DNA from 2 places in the Bradyrhizobium sp. NBAIM14 genome. Region 1 is predicted to be linked to the other one. Evidence: riboswitches for the same ligand, from Rfam matches in the RefSeq annotation. Region 1 holds a riboswitch; the other holds the start of a gene.
What was found. Region 1 has a riboswitch for cobalamin ahead of I6F28_RS24105 (energy-coupling factor ABC transporter permease). Riboswitches for the same ligand answer to the same signal wherever they lie in the genome.
Positions count from the first base shown of each region.

Region 1 (7,365 bases):
TAATCCGCAAGTCCGCTCACGCCGCCAAACCCGCCGATGCGCGTCGGCAGCGGCTGATCGGCGGGCGCGCGGGTGCGGCCGCCATAGGAATAGATGGCATCGATGCCGGCGCGCGCGATCTCCGCGGCGAGCAGGCTCGCATCGGCCGTTCCGCCCAGAATGAGGGCGCGAATCATGTCTGATCCCTGGCTGACCATCATCGGTATCGGCGAAGATGGCCTTGCCAGGCTGTCGGAGGCAAGCCGAAAGGCGCTTGCCAAGGCCGAAACCGTGTTCGGCGGCGAGCGCCATCTTGCGCTTGCCGAAATTGGCAGCCGCGGTCGTCCATGGCCGGTGCCGTTCGATGCGGATGTCGTGCTGAGCTGTCGCGGCAGGCCGACGGTGGTGCTCGCCTCCGGCGATCCGTTCTGGCATGGCGCCGGCGCGAGCCTTGCCGAGAAGCTCGGTGGCGACGAGTGGATCGCGCATCCTGCTCCGTCCACCTTCTCGCTCGCCGCCGCGCGGCTGGGCTGGCGACTCGAATCCACCGTCTGCCTCGGGCTTCACGCCGCACCGTTCGAGCGTCTCGGTCCGCATCTGGCGCGAGGGGCGCGCATCATCTGTCTCGTGCGCGATGGGAAAGCGGCTGGCGATCTGGCTAGGTGGTTGAGCGAGCGCGGGTGGGGCGCCTCGGCCTTCTGGATGCTCGCCGCCCTCGGTGGCCCGCGCGAAAGCGTCACAGAATATCGCGCCGATAGTCTTGCCGGTGATCTCGCCGGAAACCTGGTCACCGTCGCCGTCGAGGCGAAGGGCGGACAGGGGATGCCCCGCAGTTCGGGATTATCGGACGACCTCTTCATGCATGACGGCCAGATCACCAAGCGGCCGGTACGTGCGCTCGCGCTCTCGGCGTTGGCGCCGCGGCCCGGCGAACGGTTGTGGGATATCGGCGCAGGTTCAGGCTCGATCTCCGTGGAGTGGGCGCTGTGTGGTGGGACGGCGAGTGCAGTCGAAGCGCGCGAGGATCGCGCCGCGAACATCCGCAAGAATGCAGCCGCCTTCGGTTTGGCACATCGGATCACAGTCGTCACGGGCAGGGCACCGGAAGCTCTTGCCGGGTTGGAAGCGGCGGATGCCGTCTTCATTGGCGGTGGTCTCGACGAAGTGTTATTTGATGCGATCTGGCCGCGGTTCTCGCCGGGTGCGCGGCTCGTGGCGCATGCTGTGACGCTGGAGACGGAAGCTCTGCTCGGCGAGCTGCATCGGCGTCACGGCGGCGAACTGATGCGGGCCGAAATTTCGCATGCCGCCCCGCTCGGCCGCTATCGGTCGTGGGAGGCAGCACGCCCCGTGGTGCAGTGGAGTGTGGTGCGATGAAGGTCGCCGGACTCGGCTTCAAGCGCGATGTGACGCTGGCTTCGCTGCGTGAAGCGCTGCTCGCTGCGGGCGGTGCGGAAGGGCTTGCGGCGATGGCAACCGTCAGCGATAAGGCCGACATCGAGGCGCTGAAGCAACTCGCACGTGAATGCGGCGTGCCGATCAGGGCCGTTCCGGCCGCGACACTGGCCGGCATCGACACGCCCACGCAATCGAAGCTCGTCGCGGAGAAATTTGGCACCGGATCTGTAGCCGAGGCTGCGGCGCTCGCGGTCGCCGGTCCGCGCGCGCGGTTGATTGCAGCACGGGTTGTCTCGCAGGATCGCACCGCGACCGCCGCGATTGCCGAAGGAGACGGCCCATGACGGTGCATTTCATCGGTGCCGGGCCGGGCGCACCCGATCTGCTGACGTTGCGCGGCCGCGATCTGATCGCGGCCAGTCCGGTTTGTCTCTATGCCGGCTCGCTGGTGCCGGAGGGCGTGCTGGCGCATTGCCCGCCCGGCGCACGTATCGTCAACACCGCGCCAATGTCGCTCGACGAGATCATCGCCGAGATCGCAGGCGCGCATGCGGCAGGCCTGGATGTCGCGCGGCTGCATTCCGGTGATCTCTCAATCTGGTCGGCGATGGGCGAGCAGCTCCGCCGTTTGCGTGCGCTCGGGATTCCCTACTCGGTGACACCCGGCGTTCCCTCGTTCTCGGCTGCCGCGGCCGCGCTGGAGGCCGAGCTGACGCTGCCCGGTCTTGCTCAGACGGTCGTGCTGACGCGCACGCCGGGCCGTGCCAGCGCGATGCCCGAGGGCGAGAAGCTCGCCGCGTTCGCCGCGACCGGCGCGGTGCTCGCGATCCACCTGTCGATCCATCTGCTCGACCAGGTCGTCGCCGAGCTGACGCCGCACTACGGCGCGGATTGCCCGGTCGCGATCGTCTGGCGCGCGAGCTGGCCGGAGCAGCGCATCGTGCGCGCGACGCTTGCAACGCTCGGTGCGTTCGTGGGTGGCGAGATGGAGCGCACGGCGCTGATCCTGGTCGGCAAGACGCTTGGCGCTGCCGATTTTGACGAGAGCCGCCTCTATGCCGCCGACTACGACCGCCGCTACCGGCCGGTCGGTGCCGAGCCGCGCTTTCCGGAGGCGTCGTGATGCCGGCGAGCCTTGTCATCTCCGCGCCGGCCTCCGGCGTCGGCAAGACCACGCTGACGCTGGCGCTCGCCCGCGCCTGGCGCAAGCGCGGCCTGAACGTGCAGTGCTTCAAGAGCGGCCCCGACTATATCGATCCCGCCTTCCACGCCGCAGCCACGGGACGCGCCTCGGTCAACGTCGACAGCTGGGCGATGGATCGCGGCACCATCGCGCATCTCGTCAGCCGTGGCGGCAATGCAGATGTCGTTCTCGCCGAGGGATCGATGGGCCTGTTCGACGGTGTCGCCGCGCGCGGTGTCTCCGGCACCGGAGCGACCGCTGATATCGCGGAGATGCTGGGCTGGCCAGTGGTTCTGGTGATCGATCCCTCCGGCCAGGCGCAGACTGCGGCAGCGATCGCCGCCGGCCTTCGCGATTACCGCGCCGGCGTGCGCCTTGGCGGCGTCGTGCTCAATCGCGTCGCCAGCCCCCGCCATGAGGATCTGGTGCGGCGCGCGCTGAACGAGGCCGGCATCAAAGTGTTCGGCGCGCTGCCGCGCCATGCCGAGATCAGCCTGCCGAAGCGGCATCTCGGTCTCGTGCAGGCCGAGGAGCAGGCCGAGATCGGCAAGCTGATCGACGAGGCCGCGCGCTTTGTCGCCGAGCACGTCGATCTCGATGCGGTGCTCCACTCGGCAGGCCAATGGTCGCCGCAAGCTGCGGCGAACGGATTGAACGTGACGCCGCCCGGCCAGCGCATCGCGCTGGCGCGCGATGCGGCGTTCTCCTTCGTCTATCCGCATATGCTGGAAGCTTGGCGCGCCGCGGGCGCCGAGATCGTGCCGTTCTCGCCGCTGGCCGATGAAGCGCCCGATGCGAGCGCCAACGTGTGTTGGCTGCCCGGCGGCTATCCCGAGCTTCATGCAGGAAAGATCGCGGCCAATGCGCGCTTTCGCAGCGGCTTGCGCGCTTTCGCCGAGACGCGGCCGGTGCATGGCGAATGCGGAGGCTATATGGTGCTGGGCGCAGGCCTGACCGACGCCGACGGTATCAGCCATGAGATGGCGGGGCTGCTTGGCCTCGAGACCAGCTTTGCCAAGCGCCGCATGCATCTCGGCTATCGTCTTGCTGAACTGGCTGCGCCGATGCCGGGGCATCAGCCTGGCGCGCGCCTGCGCGGCCACGAGTTCCACTATTCGACCATCCTCGCCCAGCCCGATACGCCGCTCGCGGTCGTGCACGATGCCACCGGCGCGGTCATTGCCGAAACCGGCTCGCGCCGTGGCCATGCCACCGGCACGTTCTTCCATCTGATCGCGGAGGACCGGTGAGCGGTTTTGTCTCTTTCGTTTCCGCCGGTCCGGGCGATCCCGAGCTCCTCACGGTGAAGGGCGCCACGCGGCTGCGCGAGGCCGACGTCGTGCTTTATGACGATCTTGCCTCCGGCGCGATCCTCGATCTCGCACGGCCCGGCGCCAATCTCGTCGCGGTGGGAAAGCGGGCCGGGCGTCCTTCGACCAAGCAGCACCACGTCAACCGTCTCCTGGTCGACTATGCCGCAACCGGCGCGCGCGTGGTGCGGCTCAAGTCCGGCGATGCCGGCATTTTCGGCCGGCTGGAGGAGGAGATCGAGACGCTGCGCGAGGCCGGCATCGGCTACGAGATCGTTCCCGGCGTCACCTCCGCCTGTGTCGCCGCCGCCCAGGCCGGCATTCCCCTGACCCGCCGGTATACCTCCCGCCGGGTGCAGTTCATCACCGGCGCTGACGTCACGGGCGAGCTGCCGCCCAATCTGAATTGGGCGGCACTGGCCGACCCCGAGGCCACGACCGTGGTCTATATGGGCCGGCGCACCTTTCCGGCGCTTGCCGCAAAATTGATCGCGCACGGCCTCGCTCCCAGCACTCCGGCGCTGTTCGCCGAATCTCTCGGGCGTCCCGACGAACGGCTGGTCCGCACCACGATTGCCGAGCTCGCCGAGCAGCTTGGGCGCGGCGGCGCCGCTTCCACTGCGGCCGTCATCCTGTTCGGCGCGCTGGCGGGAGAATATCCGGCATGACGGCTCCGGCAGCGGTTCGCCCCTTGACGCCCGCGATACGAAAGGGGCACACAAGAGCGGCATGGTGCTCGACGCGGCGCAAAGCGCCGGAGCATAATCGGGAATGGGGATGGGCGGACCCAGTTGCGGCGCCCAAAACCCCAGCCGCCCCCGCGACTGTAAGCGGTGAGGGCCTCCGAACCGCCACTGGACCGCAAGGTCCGGGAAGGCCGGAGAACCCAGTGAACCGCGAGCCAGGAGACCGGCCGTGCACGTTTTGAGGCCAAGGCCGTCGGGTGTGACGGCGGAAAGGAATTGAGCCATGCATATCGAACCCGGGATCGTGACGGGCGCCAAGCTCGTGTTGAGTTACGCAACCGGCATCGCCGCAGGCGGCGTTGCCTTGAAGCTCGCGGTCGAGACCGTGCGCGAGCAGGGCGCCGGCTCGTTCGCGGCGCGGACACTGGCCACCACCGCTCTCGTCTTCGTCTTCTTCGAAATCCTGCCGCACTTTCCGGTTGGGGTATCAGAGGTGCACTTCATCCTCGGCTCGACCTTGTTCCTGCTCTTTGGTGCTGCGCCCGCCGCCTTCGGCCTTGCATTTGGCCTGCTGCTTCAGGGCATGCTGCTGGAGCCAGTCGATCTGCCGCAATACGGCATGAACGTCACCACGCTTCTGGTGCCGCTGTTCGCGATCCAGGCGATCGCCAAGCGGATCATTGCCCGCAACACCGCCTATGTCGATTTGAAGTACGGTCAGGCGCTGGCGCTTTCGACGACCTACCAGGCCGGCGTGATCGCATGGGTGGCGTTCTGGGCGCTCTATGGCTCCGGCTTTGCGATGAGCAATCTCGCCAGCGTCGGGACGTTCGCTGCCGCTTATGCGCTGGTGATCGTGATCGAACCGCTCGCCGATCTCGCGGTGCTGGCGCTGGCGAAGTCGCTGCGCGGCGTCACCGCGCCCGGCCTCGTCACCCCGCGCCTGCACAACGCGGCGTAAGAGATCAGCGATGGGCCGCCGGTGTGGCCGCCCATCGCGCTCGCGATGCTAACGCTCTCCCTGATCGGCATCGGTTGCGGCGATCCCGCGCAGCTCACGCGCGCCGCCGTTGACGCCATCAACGCCGCCGATCTCATCCTGATCCCGCGCAAGGGAACGGCGAAATCCGATCTCGCAGATCTCAGGCGAACGATCTGCGCCGGTGTGCTCACCAACAAAACGACGCGCATCGCCGAATTCGATCTTCCCGTGCGCGATGCGACCGAGGCGGACTACCGCAAGGGCGTCGACGATTGGCACGATGCGGTGGCCGCGATTTGGTCGCAGACGATCGCTGGGCATCTCGAAGATGAGGGCAAGGTCGCGCTGCTGATCTGGGGCGATCCTTCGCTCTATGATTCTTCGCTGCGCATTGCGCGGCGGCTCGATCCATTGCCGACAATCGAGGTCGTGCCGGGGATCACCTCGATCCAGGCGCTGTGCGCGGCGCATGCGCTGCCGCTCAACGACATCGGCGAGCCGTTCCTGGTCACGACAGGGCGGCGCTTGCGCGAAGGCGGCTGGCCGCAGGGCGTCGACACCGTCGTCGTGATGCTCGATGGCGGCACGGCGTTCCAATCGCTGGATCCAGAAGGCCTGCAGATCTGGTGGGGTGCCTATCTCGGCATGCCCGATCAGATCATCATGTCCGGCGCGCTGGCTGAACTGGGCGCGCGCATTGCCGCCGTGCGGCAGGACGCACGCGAGCGGCACGGCTGGATCATGGACAGCTACATCATCAAACGCAGGCGTTGAGCAGCATGCTTCCCGAATGGGTTACCCAGAACTGCCCAGAGGTCTCCGCTGTTCATCGTGAGGCGGCCATTGCGCGGCAGGCGCAACTGACGAAGCCGACCGGTGCGCTCGGCCGGCTCGAGCAGCTCGCAATCGAGCTTGCGGGCTTGCAGGCCACCGAGCAGCCGCGCGCCGCGCGGGTGCCGATCATCATCTTCGCCGGCGACCACGGCATCGTCGCGCAGGGCGTGTCGGCCTATCCGCAAGCCGTCACCATCGCGATGATGGCGAATTTTGCCGCCGGTGGCGCCGCGATCTCGGTGCTGGCGCGCGAGCTGGGTTCGAGCCTCGAGGTGGTCGACGCCGGCACGCTGGCCGAGGCGCAGATCGCGGGAATCGTCACCGACAAGCCGCGCAGCGGCACCCGCGATTTCAGTGTCGAGGCCGCGCTCACGCCGGCGGAATTGGCCTTCGCCTTCGAGGCCGGGCAGCGCGCGGTGGTGCGCGCCGAGGCCGGCCGGCCTGATCTCTTGATCTTCGGCGAGATGGGGATCGGCAACACCACGACCTCAGCAGCGATTGCTGCGAGCCTGCTCGGTGTGAGTGCCGACGAGATCGCGGGCAGCGGCACCGGCGTCGATGCGTCGGGCCGCGCGCACAAGGTGCGGGTGATCGATGCGGCGATCGCGCATCACGGCGTTGCGGGGGCGTCACCCGAAAAAATCCTGTGCGCGGTCGGCGGCCTCGAGATTGCGGCGATCTCGGGTGCGATCATCGCGGCCGCGCAACGCCGCATCCCCGTGTTGATCGACGGCTTTATCGTCTCGGTGGCGGCGCTGACGGCGGTGCGCCTCAACCCGTCCTGCCAGCCGTTCCTGTTGCCTTCGCATCAATCGGCCGAGCAGGGACATCGGCTGGTGTTGCGCGCGCTGAACGTGCAGCCGCTGATCAGCCTCGATCTCAGGCTCGGCGAGGGATCGGGCGCCGCCATCGCGCTGCCGCTGGTGCGCTCGGCGTGCGCACTTCACAATGGCATGGCGACGTTCGCGCAGGCCAATGTGCCGGATCGGTCTT
Region 1 is NZ_JADYVQ010000011.1:108,966-116,330, forward strand. Features, by position in the region: gene I6F28_RS24075 (cobalt-precorrin-6A reductase) at 1-176, opposite strand, end outside; gene cbiE (precorrin-6y C5,15-methyltransferase (decarboxylating) subunit CbiE) at 175-1,356, shown strand; gene I6F28_RS24085 (cobalamin biosynthesis protein) at 1,353-1,721, shown strand; gene cobM (precorrin-4 C(11)-methyltransferase) at 1,718-2,500, shown strand; gene I6F28_RS24095 (cobyrinic acid a,c-diamide synthase CobB) at 2,500-3,810, shown strand; gene cobA (uroporphyrinogen-III C-methyltransferase) at 3,807-4,538, shown strand; cobalamin riboswitch at 4,584-4,802, shown strand; gene I6F28_RS24105 (energy-coupling factor ABC transporter permease) at 4,840-5,517, shown strand; gene cobF (precorrin-6A synthase (deacetylating)) at 5,563-6,312, shown strand; gene cobT (nicotinate-nucleotide--dimethylbenzimidazole phosphoribosyltransferase) at 6,318-7,365, shown strand, end outside.

Region 2 (7,365 bases), on a different contig from region 1:
GTAAATGATGCTCGTTCCTGACGCGTGACCGCTTCATCGCGATCCTACATACGTGTATGCGGCGTGCAGCATGCCCTCCCATTGGCCTTGGAGCGGCCATAGGCATCGGCGACACTCCGTAATCAGGTCCAGAAACCTCTGTTTGAGATCTATGAGCGGACCATGCGGAGGGTGTCACGAGCTTGATGATGCCGCGGTGCCGATAGGGTGCTCCTCAGCGCCCAAGCCGAAACCCGACTATCGGGTGGAACCGGTCGACCAAGGACTGCCTTAAGCAAGGTTCAAATTTAGCAACCGCTTATGCATTGGATAAGCTTGCGAGATCCATGGAGCCGGGCTTACGTCGCCCTGATCGAACATAAGGCTCCAGGCAGGAAAGCGCACCGAGTTTGCTGTCCTGCGGCGACCGCCCGGCATGCCCCCTCGCTGCTGTCGTAATCGTGCCGACGTGCTCATGAGCGACAAACCTTGGTGTAGATTCTAACTCTCAGGCTATACGGTCGCATACCACGGCATAATTGAGCTACGCTGAGCTTGTGCTTCAACTCGGCTCAGATTTTCGGCGAATGTCCTCCCGTGATCGAACCGGCGGCTGGCCTCCCTCCGCCGATGGAAGTCCGCGCGAATGCGTCAGCGTCGCTCCTCCCAGACTTTCGCCCGGCCCGCTAAGCGGGGCCGGGGATTTTTTTGGGTTCCTAAGGCTCCCGCGCAAATGACCACAAGCGGATCAGCTTTGTCGAAAAGAGACCGAAGCCCGGATCAACGGCCTCGCGGATCGAATGCAGCGCGCAGTTCGCGGGCGGCAGTGACCATGTTCGCTAGCGCTGGCCGAACCTCCTCCCATTTGCGCGTCTTCAGGCCGCAGTCTGGATTGATCCAGAGCTGCGAATCCTGCAGCCGCGTCCGAGCCAACACCATCAGCTCCTTCATTTCGCTCGTCTCGGGAACGCGTGGAGAGTGGATGTCGTACACGCCCGGCCCGATCTGATTTGGATATTCGTAGTTCCTGAACGCGTCGAGTAGTTCCATTTTCGAGCGCGATGTCTCGATCGAGATGACATCCGCGTCCATTGCAGCGATCGCACCAATGATGTCGTTGAACTCCGAGTAGCACATATGCGTATGAATTTGCGTTTGATCGGCGACGCCCGATGAACAGATGCGGAAGCAATCGACGGCCCAGTCGAGATAAGCCGCCCACTCCGATCGACGCAACGGCAATCCTTCGCGGACTGCAGCTTCGTCGATCTGGATCATGGTCGCACCAGCATTCTCGAGATCGCGGACTTCGTCTCGGATCGCGAGCGCAATCTGGCGGCAGACCTCGCTTCTGGGAATATCATCCCGAACAAAGGACCAGTTCAAGATCGTCACCGGTCCGGTCAACATCGCTTTCATCGGCTTCCTTGTTAGTGATTGCGCGTAGCGCCACCAGTCCACGGTGATAGGCTTCGGCCGTGCTACATCGCCAAACAGGATCGGTGGCCTGACGCAGCGCGAGCCGTAGGACTGCACCCATCCGCTCTTGGTAAATACGAAGCCGGCGAGTTGCTCGCCGAAGTACTGCACCATGTCATTGCGCTCAAACTCGCCGTGCACGAGGACGTCAAGACCGATGTCCTCCTGCCAACGTACGGCGCGCGCAGTCTCCTCCTTGAGGAACTTGTCGTATTGCTCGTCGCTTATCGCACCTCGCGCATGCGCCGCACGGGCATTCCGGATCTCTGTGGTCTGCGGAAATGATCCGATCGTCGTGGTAGGAAAAGCCGGTAGTCCGAATCGATTGCTTTGGATCTCGGCCCGACGGGCAAATGGGCTCGCGCGCCGACACATGGTCTGGTCGATCGCTCTCATCCGGACAGCGACATTGGCATCACGGATTTTCGGCGAAGTCCGGCGGACAGTCGCGGCACCTTCCGACTCGGCAAGAGCTAACGCAACATTCTGGTCGCCTGCGAGTGCACGCGCTAGGATCGCAAGCTCCCGCATCTTCTGGACCGAGAAAGCAAGCCAGCTCTTGACGTCGGAAGCGAGCCCGGTCTCGAGTTCAACATCGACCGGCACATGAAGCAGCGAGCAGGATGGGGCGATCTGTACACGATCCTTGCCGAGCTTCGCAATCGCGGGTTCGAGCCGCTGGCGCAGCGACGACAAATTCGACCGCCATACATTCCGACCGTCGACGACACCGAGCGACATGACGAGATCACTTCGGCCGCCAGCGATGATCTGGTGCAACAACTGTGGCGCTCGAACCAGATCGAGGTGCAGCCCGGCAACTGGCAGGCTCAAGGCGGTGTCCAGATTGTCGCCGAGGTCGCCGAAATAGCTGGCAACCATGATCTTGATCGCCGGCCCCTCCTTGGCGAGCCGGTCATAGGCATGTCGCAAAGATTTTCGCGTCCCCTCATCCAGATCAAGAACTAGGCTGGGCTCGTCGAACTGAACCCAATTTGCCCCACGTTTGGCCAATTCCTGCATAACCTCGATATAGGGCGGTATCAGTTCATCCAGCAGTGAGAGTGGCTGGAACGTGGGATCGGGACTCTTGCCGAGCTTTAGGAATGTGACCGGCCCGATCAGGACGGGGCGGGTCTGAAAGCCAAGGGCCTTGGCTTCCTCATACTCCTCGATCGGCTTGCGAGAGCATAGCCTGAAAGTCTGTCCCCTGTGAAACTCGGGGACCATATAGTGATAGTTGGTGTCGAACCACTTGGTCATCTCCTGTGCGGGTGCGCCAAATCCGCGCGGTCCGTGACCGCAACTCGCTTCCTGGTCGTCGCATTGTGAACCGCGGGCCATGGCGAAGTATGTCTTGAGCGAAACGGATTCGGCTTTCGAGGCGTAGATCTCCGGGATGGCGCCAACCATGACACTTGTGTCGAGCACCTGGTCATACAGCGAGAAATCGTTCGATGGAATGACCGTGACGCCGATAGATTTCTGACGGGCCCAATTCGCGGCACGCAGGCCAGCTGCGTCCTCGAGCAGCTGCTGTTCGCTGCTTTTTCCGGCCCAGTAGCTTTCTAGAGCGACTTTGAGCTCGCGCCTTGGACCGATGCGTGGCGTTCCGAGCGTGGCAACAGGGAGGGAGAGAAGAGACATAGCGTTAACCCATGTTGGGGGCAAAGGCCATGGCGGACGCAGGCAGGGGAAGTCGCGGTGCGACGGCTGCTTGGCGCACCACCGGGACACCCCGCCCGTGGACGAATATAGTGTCGGGGCAGGTCTCCTGGCTCGCAGGTCATCGCTGCTGTCCGGCCTTCCCGAAGCCGCGCAGGCTTCAGTGACGTCGTTGGACAGCGGCTCGCCGCTCACAGTTGCGGGGGCAGCGCCGGCATTTTCACCGGCTTCCCTCTTAGCTCCGGATCAAATGGAAACCGGAGAACCTCGACGACTTGGATTATCGGCAAGAGCAGTCTTCCGTCAACCTCTCAGATCATGTCTCAAGCTGATGCTGCGACATCTGCTACGCGAATGACCGCGCATCTCTAGCATTGAGATGATGTAGCAGTGCTCTCCAATCAGCGATACCGCAATGAGCATCGCAGTTGCCCGCGGGTTGCACGCCAGATCGGTGGAAAGGACAAATGCGGCTTGCGCGGTCGGGGCCGCTGCCTCGAGCAGAACGCATTTGTCGCCAGTCCCAGCTTCCCAGCGGTTTTTCGAGCACGCGCGCCATCCAGCCACCTTCTCGACCAACAGGATCAGTGTTGAATAGGCCAAGACACCTGGCTAAGCCAGCAACTTACAACTTACCCGGGCAGCACGTTTGATTTGCGGTGCCAGCCACACCCCAAATGCTCGGCGAAGATCGGCTTGCCGTCGTTCGCCATCGAGTACAAAGCGCGCCTGACTGAGGCTGTTCTCGACTTCCGGAGCGCCGGACGTCGCGAAAGGAGCGCCAAACGCGCCATGGCCCCTTGGCCGAAAGTGCCCGAAGGCATGGCAGCGATCAAAAGCCCACATTCCGGCAACGATAACCGAACCACACGGTTCAATGACGGCAAACGTGCTGCCACTTCTCATCAGGAACTTGGCACCGAGGCGTTCCGCTGTGCCGTCGAACATCCGGTGCGTGACGGGGATGCATAAGCCGTGCTGGAGAGGTTGAACGGAAACATCGAGACATGCGCCAGTCGGAAAGTCGACAAAGAGGACACAAAACCGGTGCGAATTGCCGTCTATTATCTGGCACGAAGAATGCACGTCCTCTGCCTGCCCAGTCCTCCTGCTGGGCATGTCCAGCACAGCAAATTGAGGCTGTCGGTGGCAGTGAAGTTAGCGGCGCGTGACATAGAGGGGAGCGCCTGCTCGCACGGGAAAACCAGTGGTCGCCCCGTCGCGTCGCCGCTAACTTCTTGCGCTCGCGCATAACAGGTTGAAGGTTGCCTGCTCTGGAATGACGTGTGGATGAGACCGGATAGGCCGACGGTTATGAAGAAAACGTCAGGAAGACGCGCGCTATGGCTTTGGCTCGGTCGATCCCTGATCTGCCTGGCCGGGCTGGCTGCGACGAGCAACACTGTTCGCGCTAACGACAGCCCCCTTGTCGAAAGAGTCAAGTCAACGTGGCGAGCGCAAGACGGTGAGACAATAGAACAAGTTATCTCCAACGTCTCGAAGGTGGCACAGTTCGTCCCTCGGATGTGGGGCGTCGCTGAACTTGACCAAAATGAATATGTTTTTGTTTCTTGGACCAGGCACCGGGATGATAAATCAGACGAAGAGTACGTTATCACCTGGAAGGTCGCGCTCGACGGGACGATTGAACTTGCGTCGACCTATGCGAAGCCAATGGAATTGGGCTGGCGCGCCTTCGCGCTCTCGTTGATCGCCAGTGAAGTCAAGGATGGCGAAAGGGACGCAAATCTTGGCTTTCTGCATGACCCGGCCAACTTCAACTTTGTGACGACCATGCAAGGTCGGCTCGGTGATCTTCTGCGGCAGGGCAGCTGCACTATCGTTGATCCTGTTGGAGTGGACTACTTGCCGAAGCAGAATGACAAGCCGACCGAGAAAGGTGATCTGTGGCGCGTTTTGCTTGTGGTGAACTGTAATATCCCAGGGCCCCGCTATTTTACATACAACGGGGTCATCACTTTCGAGAAGAGCGAAGGACAAGATTGGGAGCCGCAATCCTCCTTTGCCAAGCGTATCGCGGCTTTTCCTCCTGGCTCCTGGTTCGCTCGCATGGAGCCAAAGGAACGGGAGGATTAGAAGGGAGCTAAAGGCCTCGGTAAATGATCGCGCAGAGCAAGATCGCGCCGTAGCTCCTGCAGGGCCGAACGCCTCAGAGCAACGGCAAGACTATCAGCTCTAAACTCTCCGGTGTTTACACCTTGAACAGTCGCGAGCTTTCCCGCGGCCTTCAGCCGGCCATCGAGAAAATGGGGCAGCACGATTACCTCCGATTCTTTCTGCGAGGAGTCGAGCTCAGCGGCGCGTGCCGCCTTGCGAGAGGCGGCTTGACCTCGGCGCACCCCACGCAGTGGAAGGACACCATTTGCGAGAGAACCAGCTCTCCATGCCATTCTTCACGGGACTGGGCCTGCAGATGCCTCGGGCCCAAGCCCGATCCGGCGTGCGAACCGCGCATCGCGCGACTGACTGGCACCCGCAAGAGCGTGACCATTCCGAGGCCGAGGTGGCACGCGGGATCGACTGCTGCGACGAAACCGGTTAATAGGGTAATGGGGCAGTGTTAGCGGCCCCGGCTTGACCACCGGTCCTTCGAGTGCCCCCAACGAGGAGCCGGAGCCGTGCGCGAGGCATCGAAGACCGGACTGAGTCGCCCGCTAGATTTCCTCGCACGCATTCGTCTGCGCATCGTAGATCCGGATTTGAAGCATGGGAAAGCGCTTCTTTAGTTCTGCTCCACCTGCCCTGGCGCCGTCTTTGGTTGCGAATTCAGCTCTGAGTCGGCCATCCACTTCAAGCGCGTAAGAAGAGACGGGCAATTCCCGGGGGGCTGAAACCATTTCATTTCCATTGGGTAGTGAGGTGGCTCAGAATGATGTGTAGCTTGAGTCGGCCATACCACACCAGAGCTACCTGCTCGGATGCCGCGATGGGCCTACCCATGTTGTGGATTGACGCCTCGCACCGAATGGCATCAGGACGGCACTCGCGATCGTCCGAACACGCGGGCGGCTTACCCCTCGCCGGTGCGTATACGAAGTAGCCACGGCTCCACATGGTTGTCCTTAAATTTTCCCGGCGCAAACGCATGCCCTCATGCCGTGCTGGGTAACTCTCAACACGTGAGTACGGGGAAGCGCACAACGAAAGAGCGGCCGCCAGTCGCGCCGACCGGGTCATGAAAAATCCTGGCCTTCTCCGAACGGGGCCGCGGCACCACCCGACCATCCCGGCTGGCTCTCAAGAGAGCTCCTGGTTTTCCGCGGTTTGCGCAAACGATACCGATTCACTTGCGCTGCGAGCGTTGAGCTGGACTCCGTGGCGCCTTTCGTCCAAATCTCTGATAGGACGCGAGACCAGATTTCTTTCGAACGTCGGTCTTTCCGTGGCAAGAACTTAAAATGTCATCGCTCTCGCCGAAACCGTCGGCAGCCTTCTGTGTGCCGATGGGGGTTGGCACAAAGCATAGCCAGGTTGCTGTCCTCCACGCCTGACTTCCACTCGACTGTCACAATTCACAGGCGCTTTTCTTCTTCAATCGCGTGAGAAACAGCGTTCCGAGGCTCGGCTTTCTCCCGCATGCCGAGTTGGCGGCTGAGCGATGGGGATCTCCTCCTCAGGCCGAGAGAGGGTGCTGTGCGCGCCCACTGAGTGAGACCGGTGAGGCTCGAAGGATACCGCGATACGCACACCGGAAGAAATCGCTTGAACCTCACGCAGCGTCAGGTCGTAGCTTGGAAATGAGGGCCAAGCTTTCATAAAGCAAACGTCGAAAGATGCGGCCCGATAACGGACATAGTGCGTTTAAGCGTCGAACGCGGCGCCGGATCGCACGTGAACATGAATCAAGACGAAAGGCTATTGTCGGAATGAAACACCGCGTAATGATGGTCGCATTGTTGGCTGTCATCACATCTCCGGTCTGCGCGGCGAAGCTCAGCGGCCCTCCGCGCATCCTCGACGGCAATACGATCGAGCTCGAGAAAACCACGCTTCGGCTCTCAGGCATCGACGCTCCTGAGACTGACCAGATTTGCCTCGACGCCCACGGCCGGAAATGGGCTTGCGGCGTGGCTGCTCGCGACGAGCTTATCAAGCATTCGAACGGACGAACGTGGGATTGTCATACCACAGGAGTTGATGAATACGGCAGGTCGCGTGGCCGTTGCTTCATCGAAGGCGAGGACGTGAACGCCTGGATGGTACGCTCCGGCTGGGCACTAT
Region 2 is NZ_JADYVQ010000014.1:159,308-166,672, reverse strand. Features, by position in the region: gene metE (5-methyltetrahydropteroyltriglutamate--homocysteine S-methyltransferase) at 760-3,105, opposite strand; cobalamin riboswitch at 3,206-3,408, opposite strand; gene I6F28_RS27080 (hypothetical protein) at 3,820-4,095, shown strand; gene I6F28_RS27075 (nodulate formation efficiency C protein) at 4,438-5,220, shown strand; gene I6F28_RS27070 (thermonuclease family protein) at 7,026-7,365, shown strand, end outside.
Region 2: linked by a shared signal. The riboswitch ahead of metE (5-methyltetrahydropteroyltriglutamate--homocysteine S-methyltransferase) and the one ahead of I6F28_RS24105 (energy-coupling factor ABC transporter permease) in region 1 are both predicted to bind cobalamin.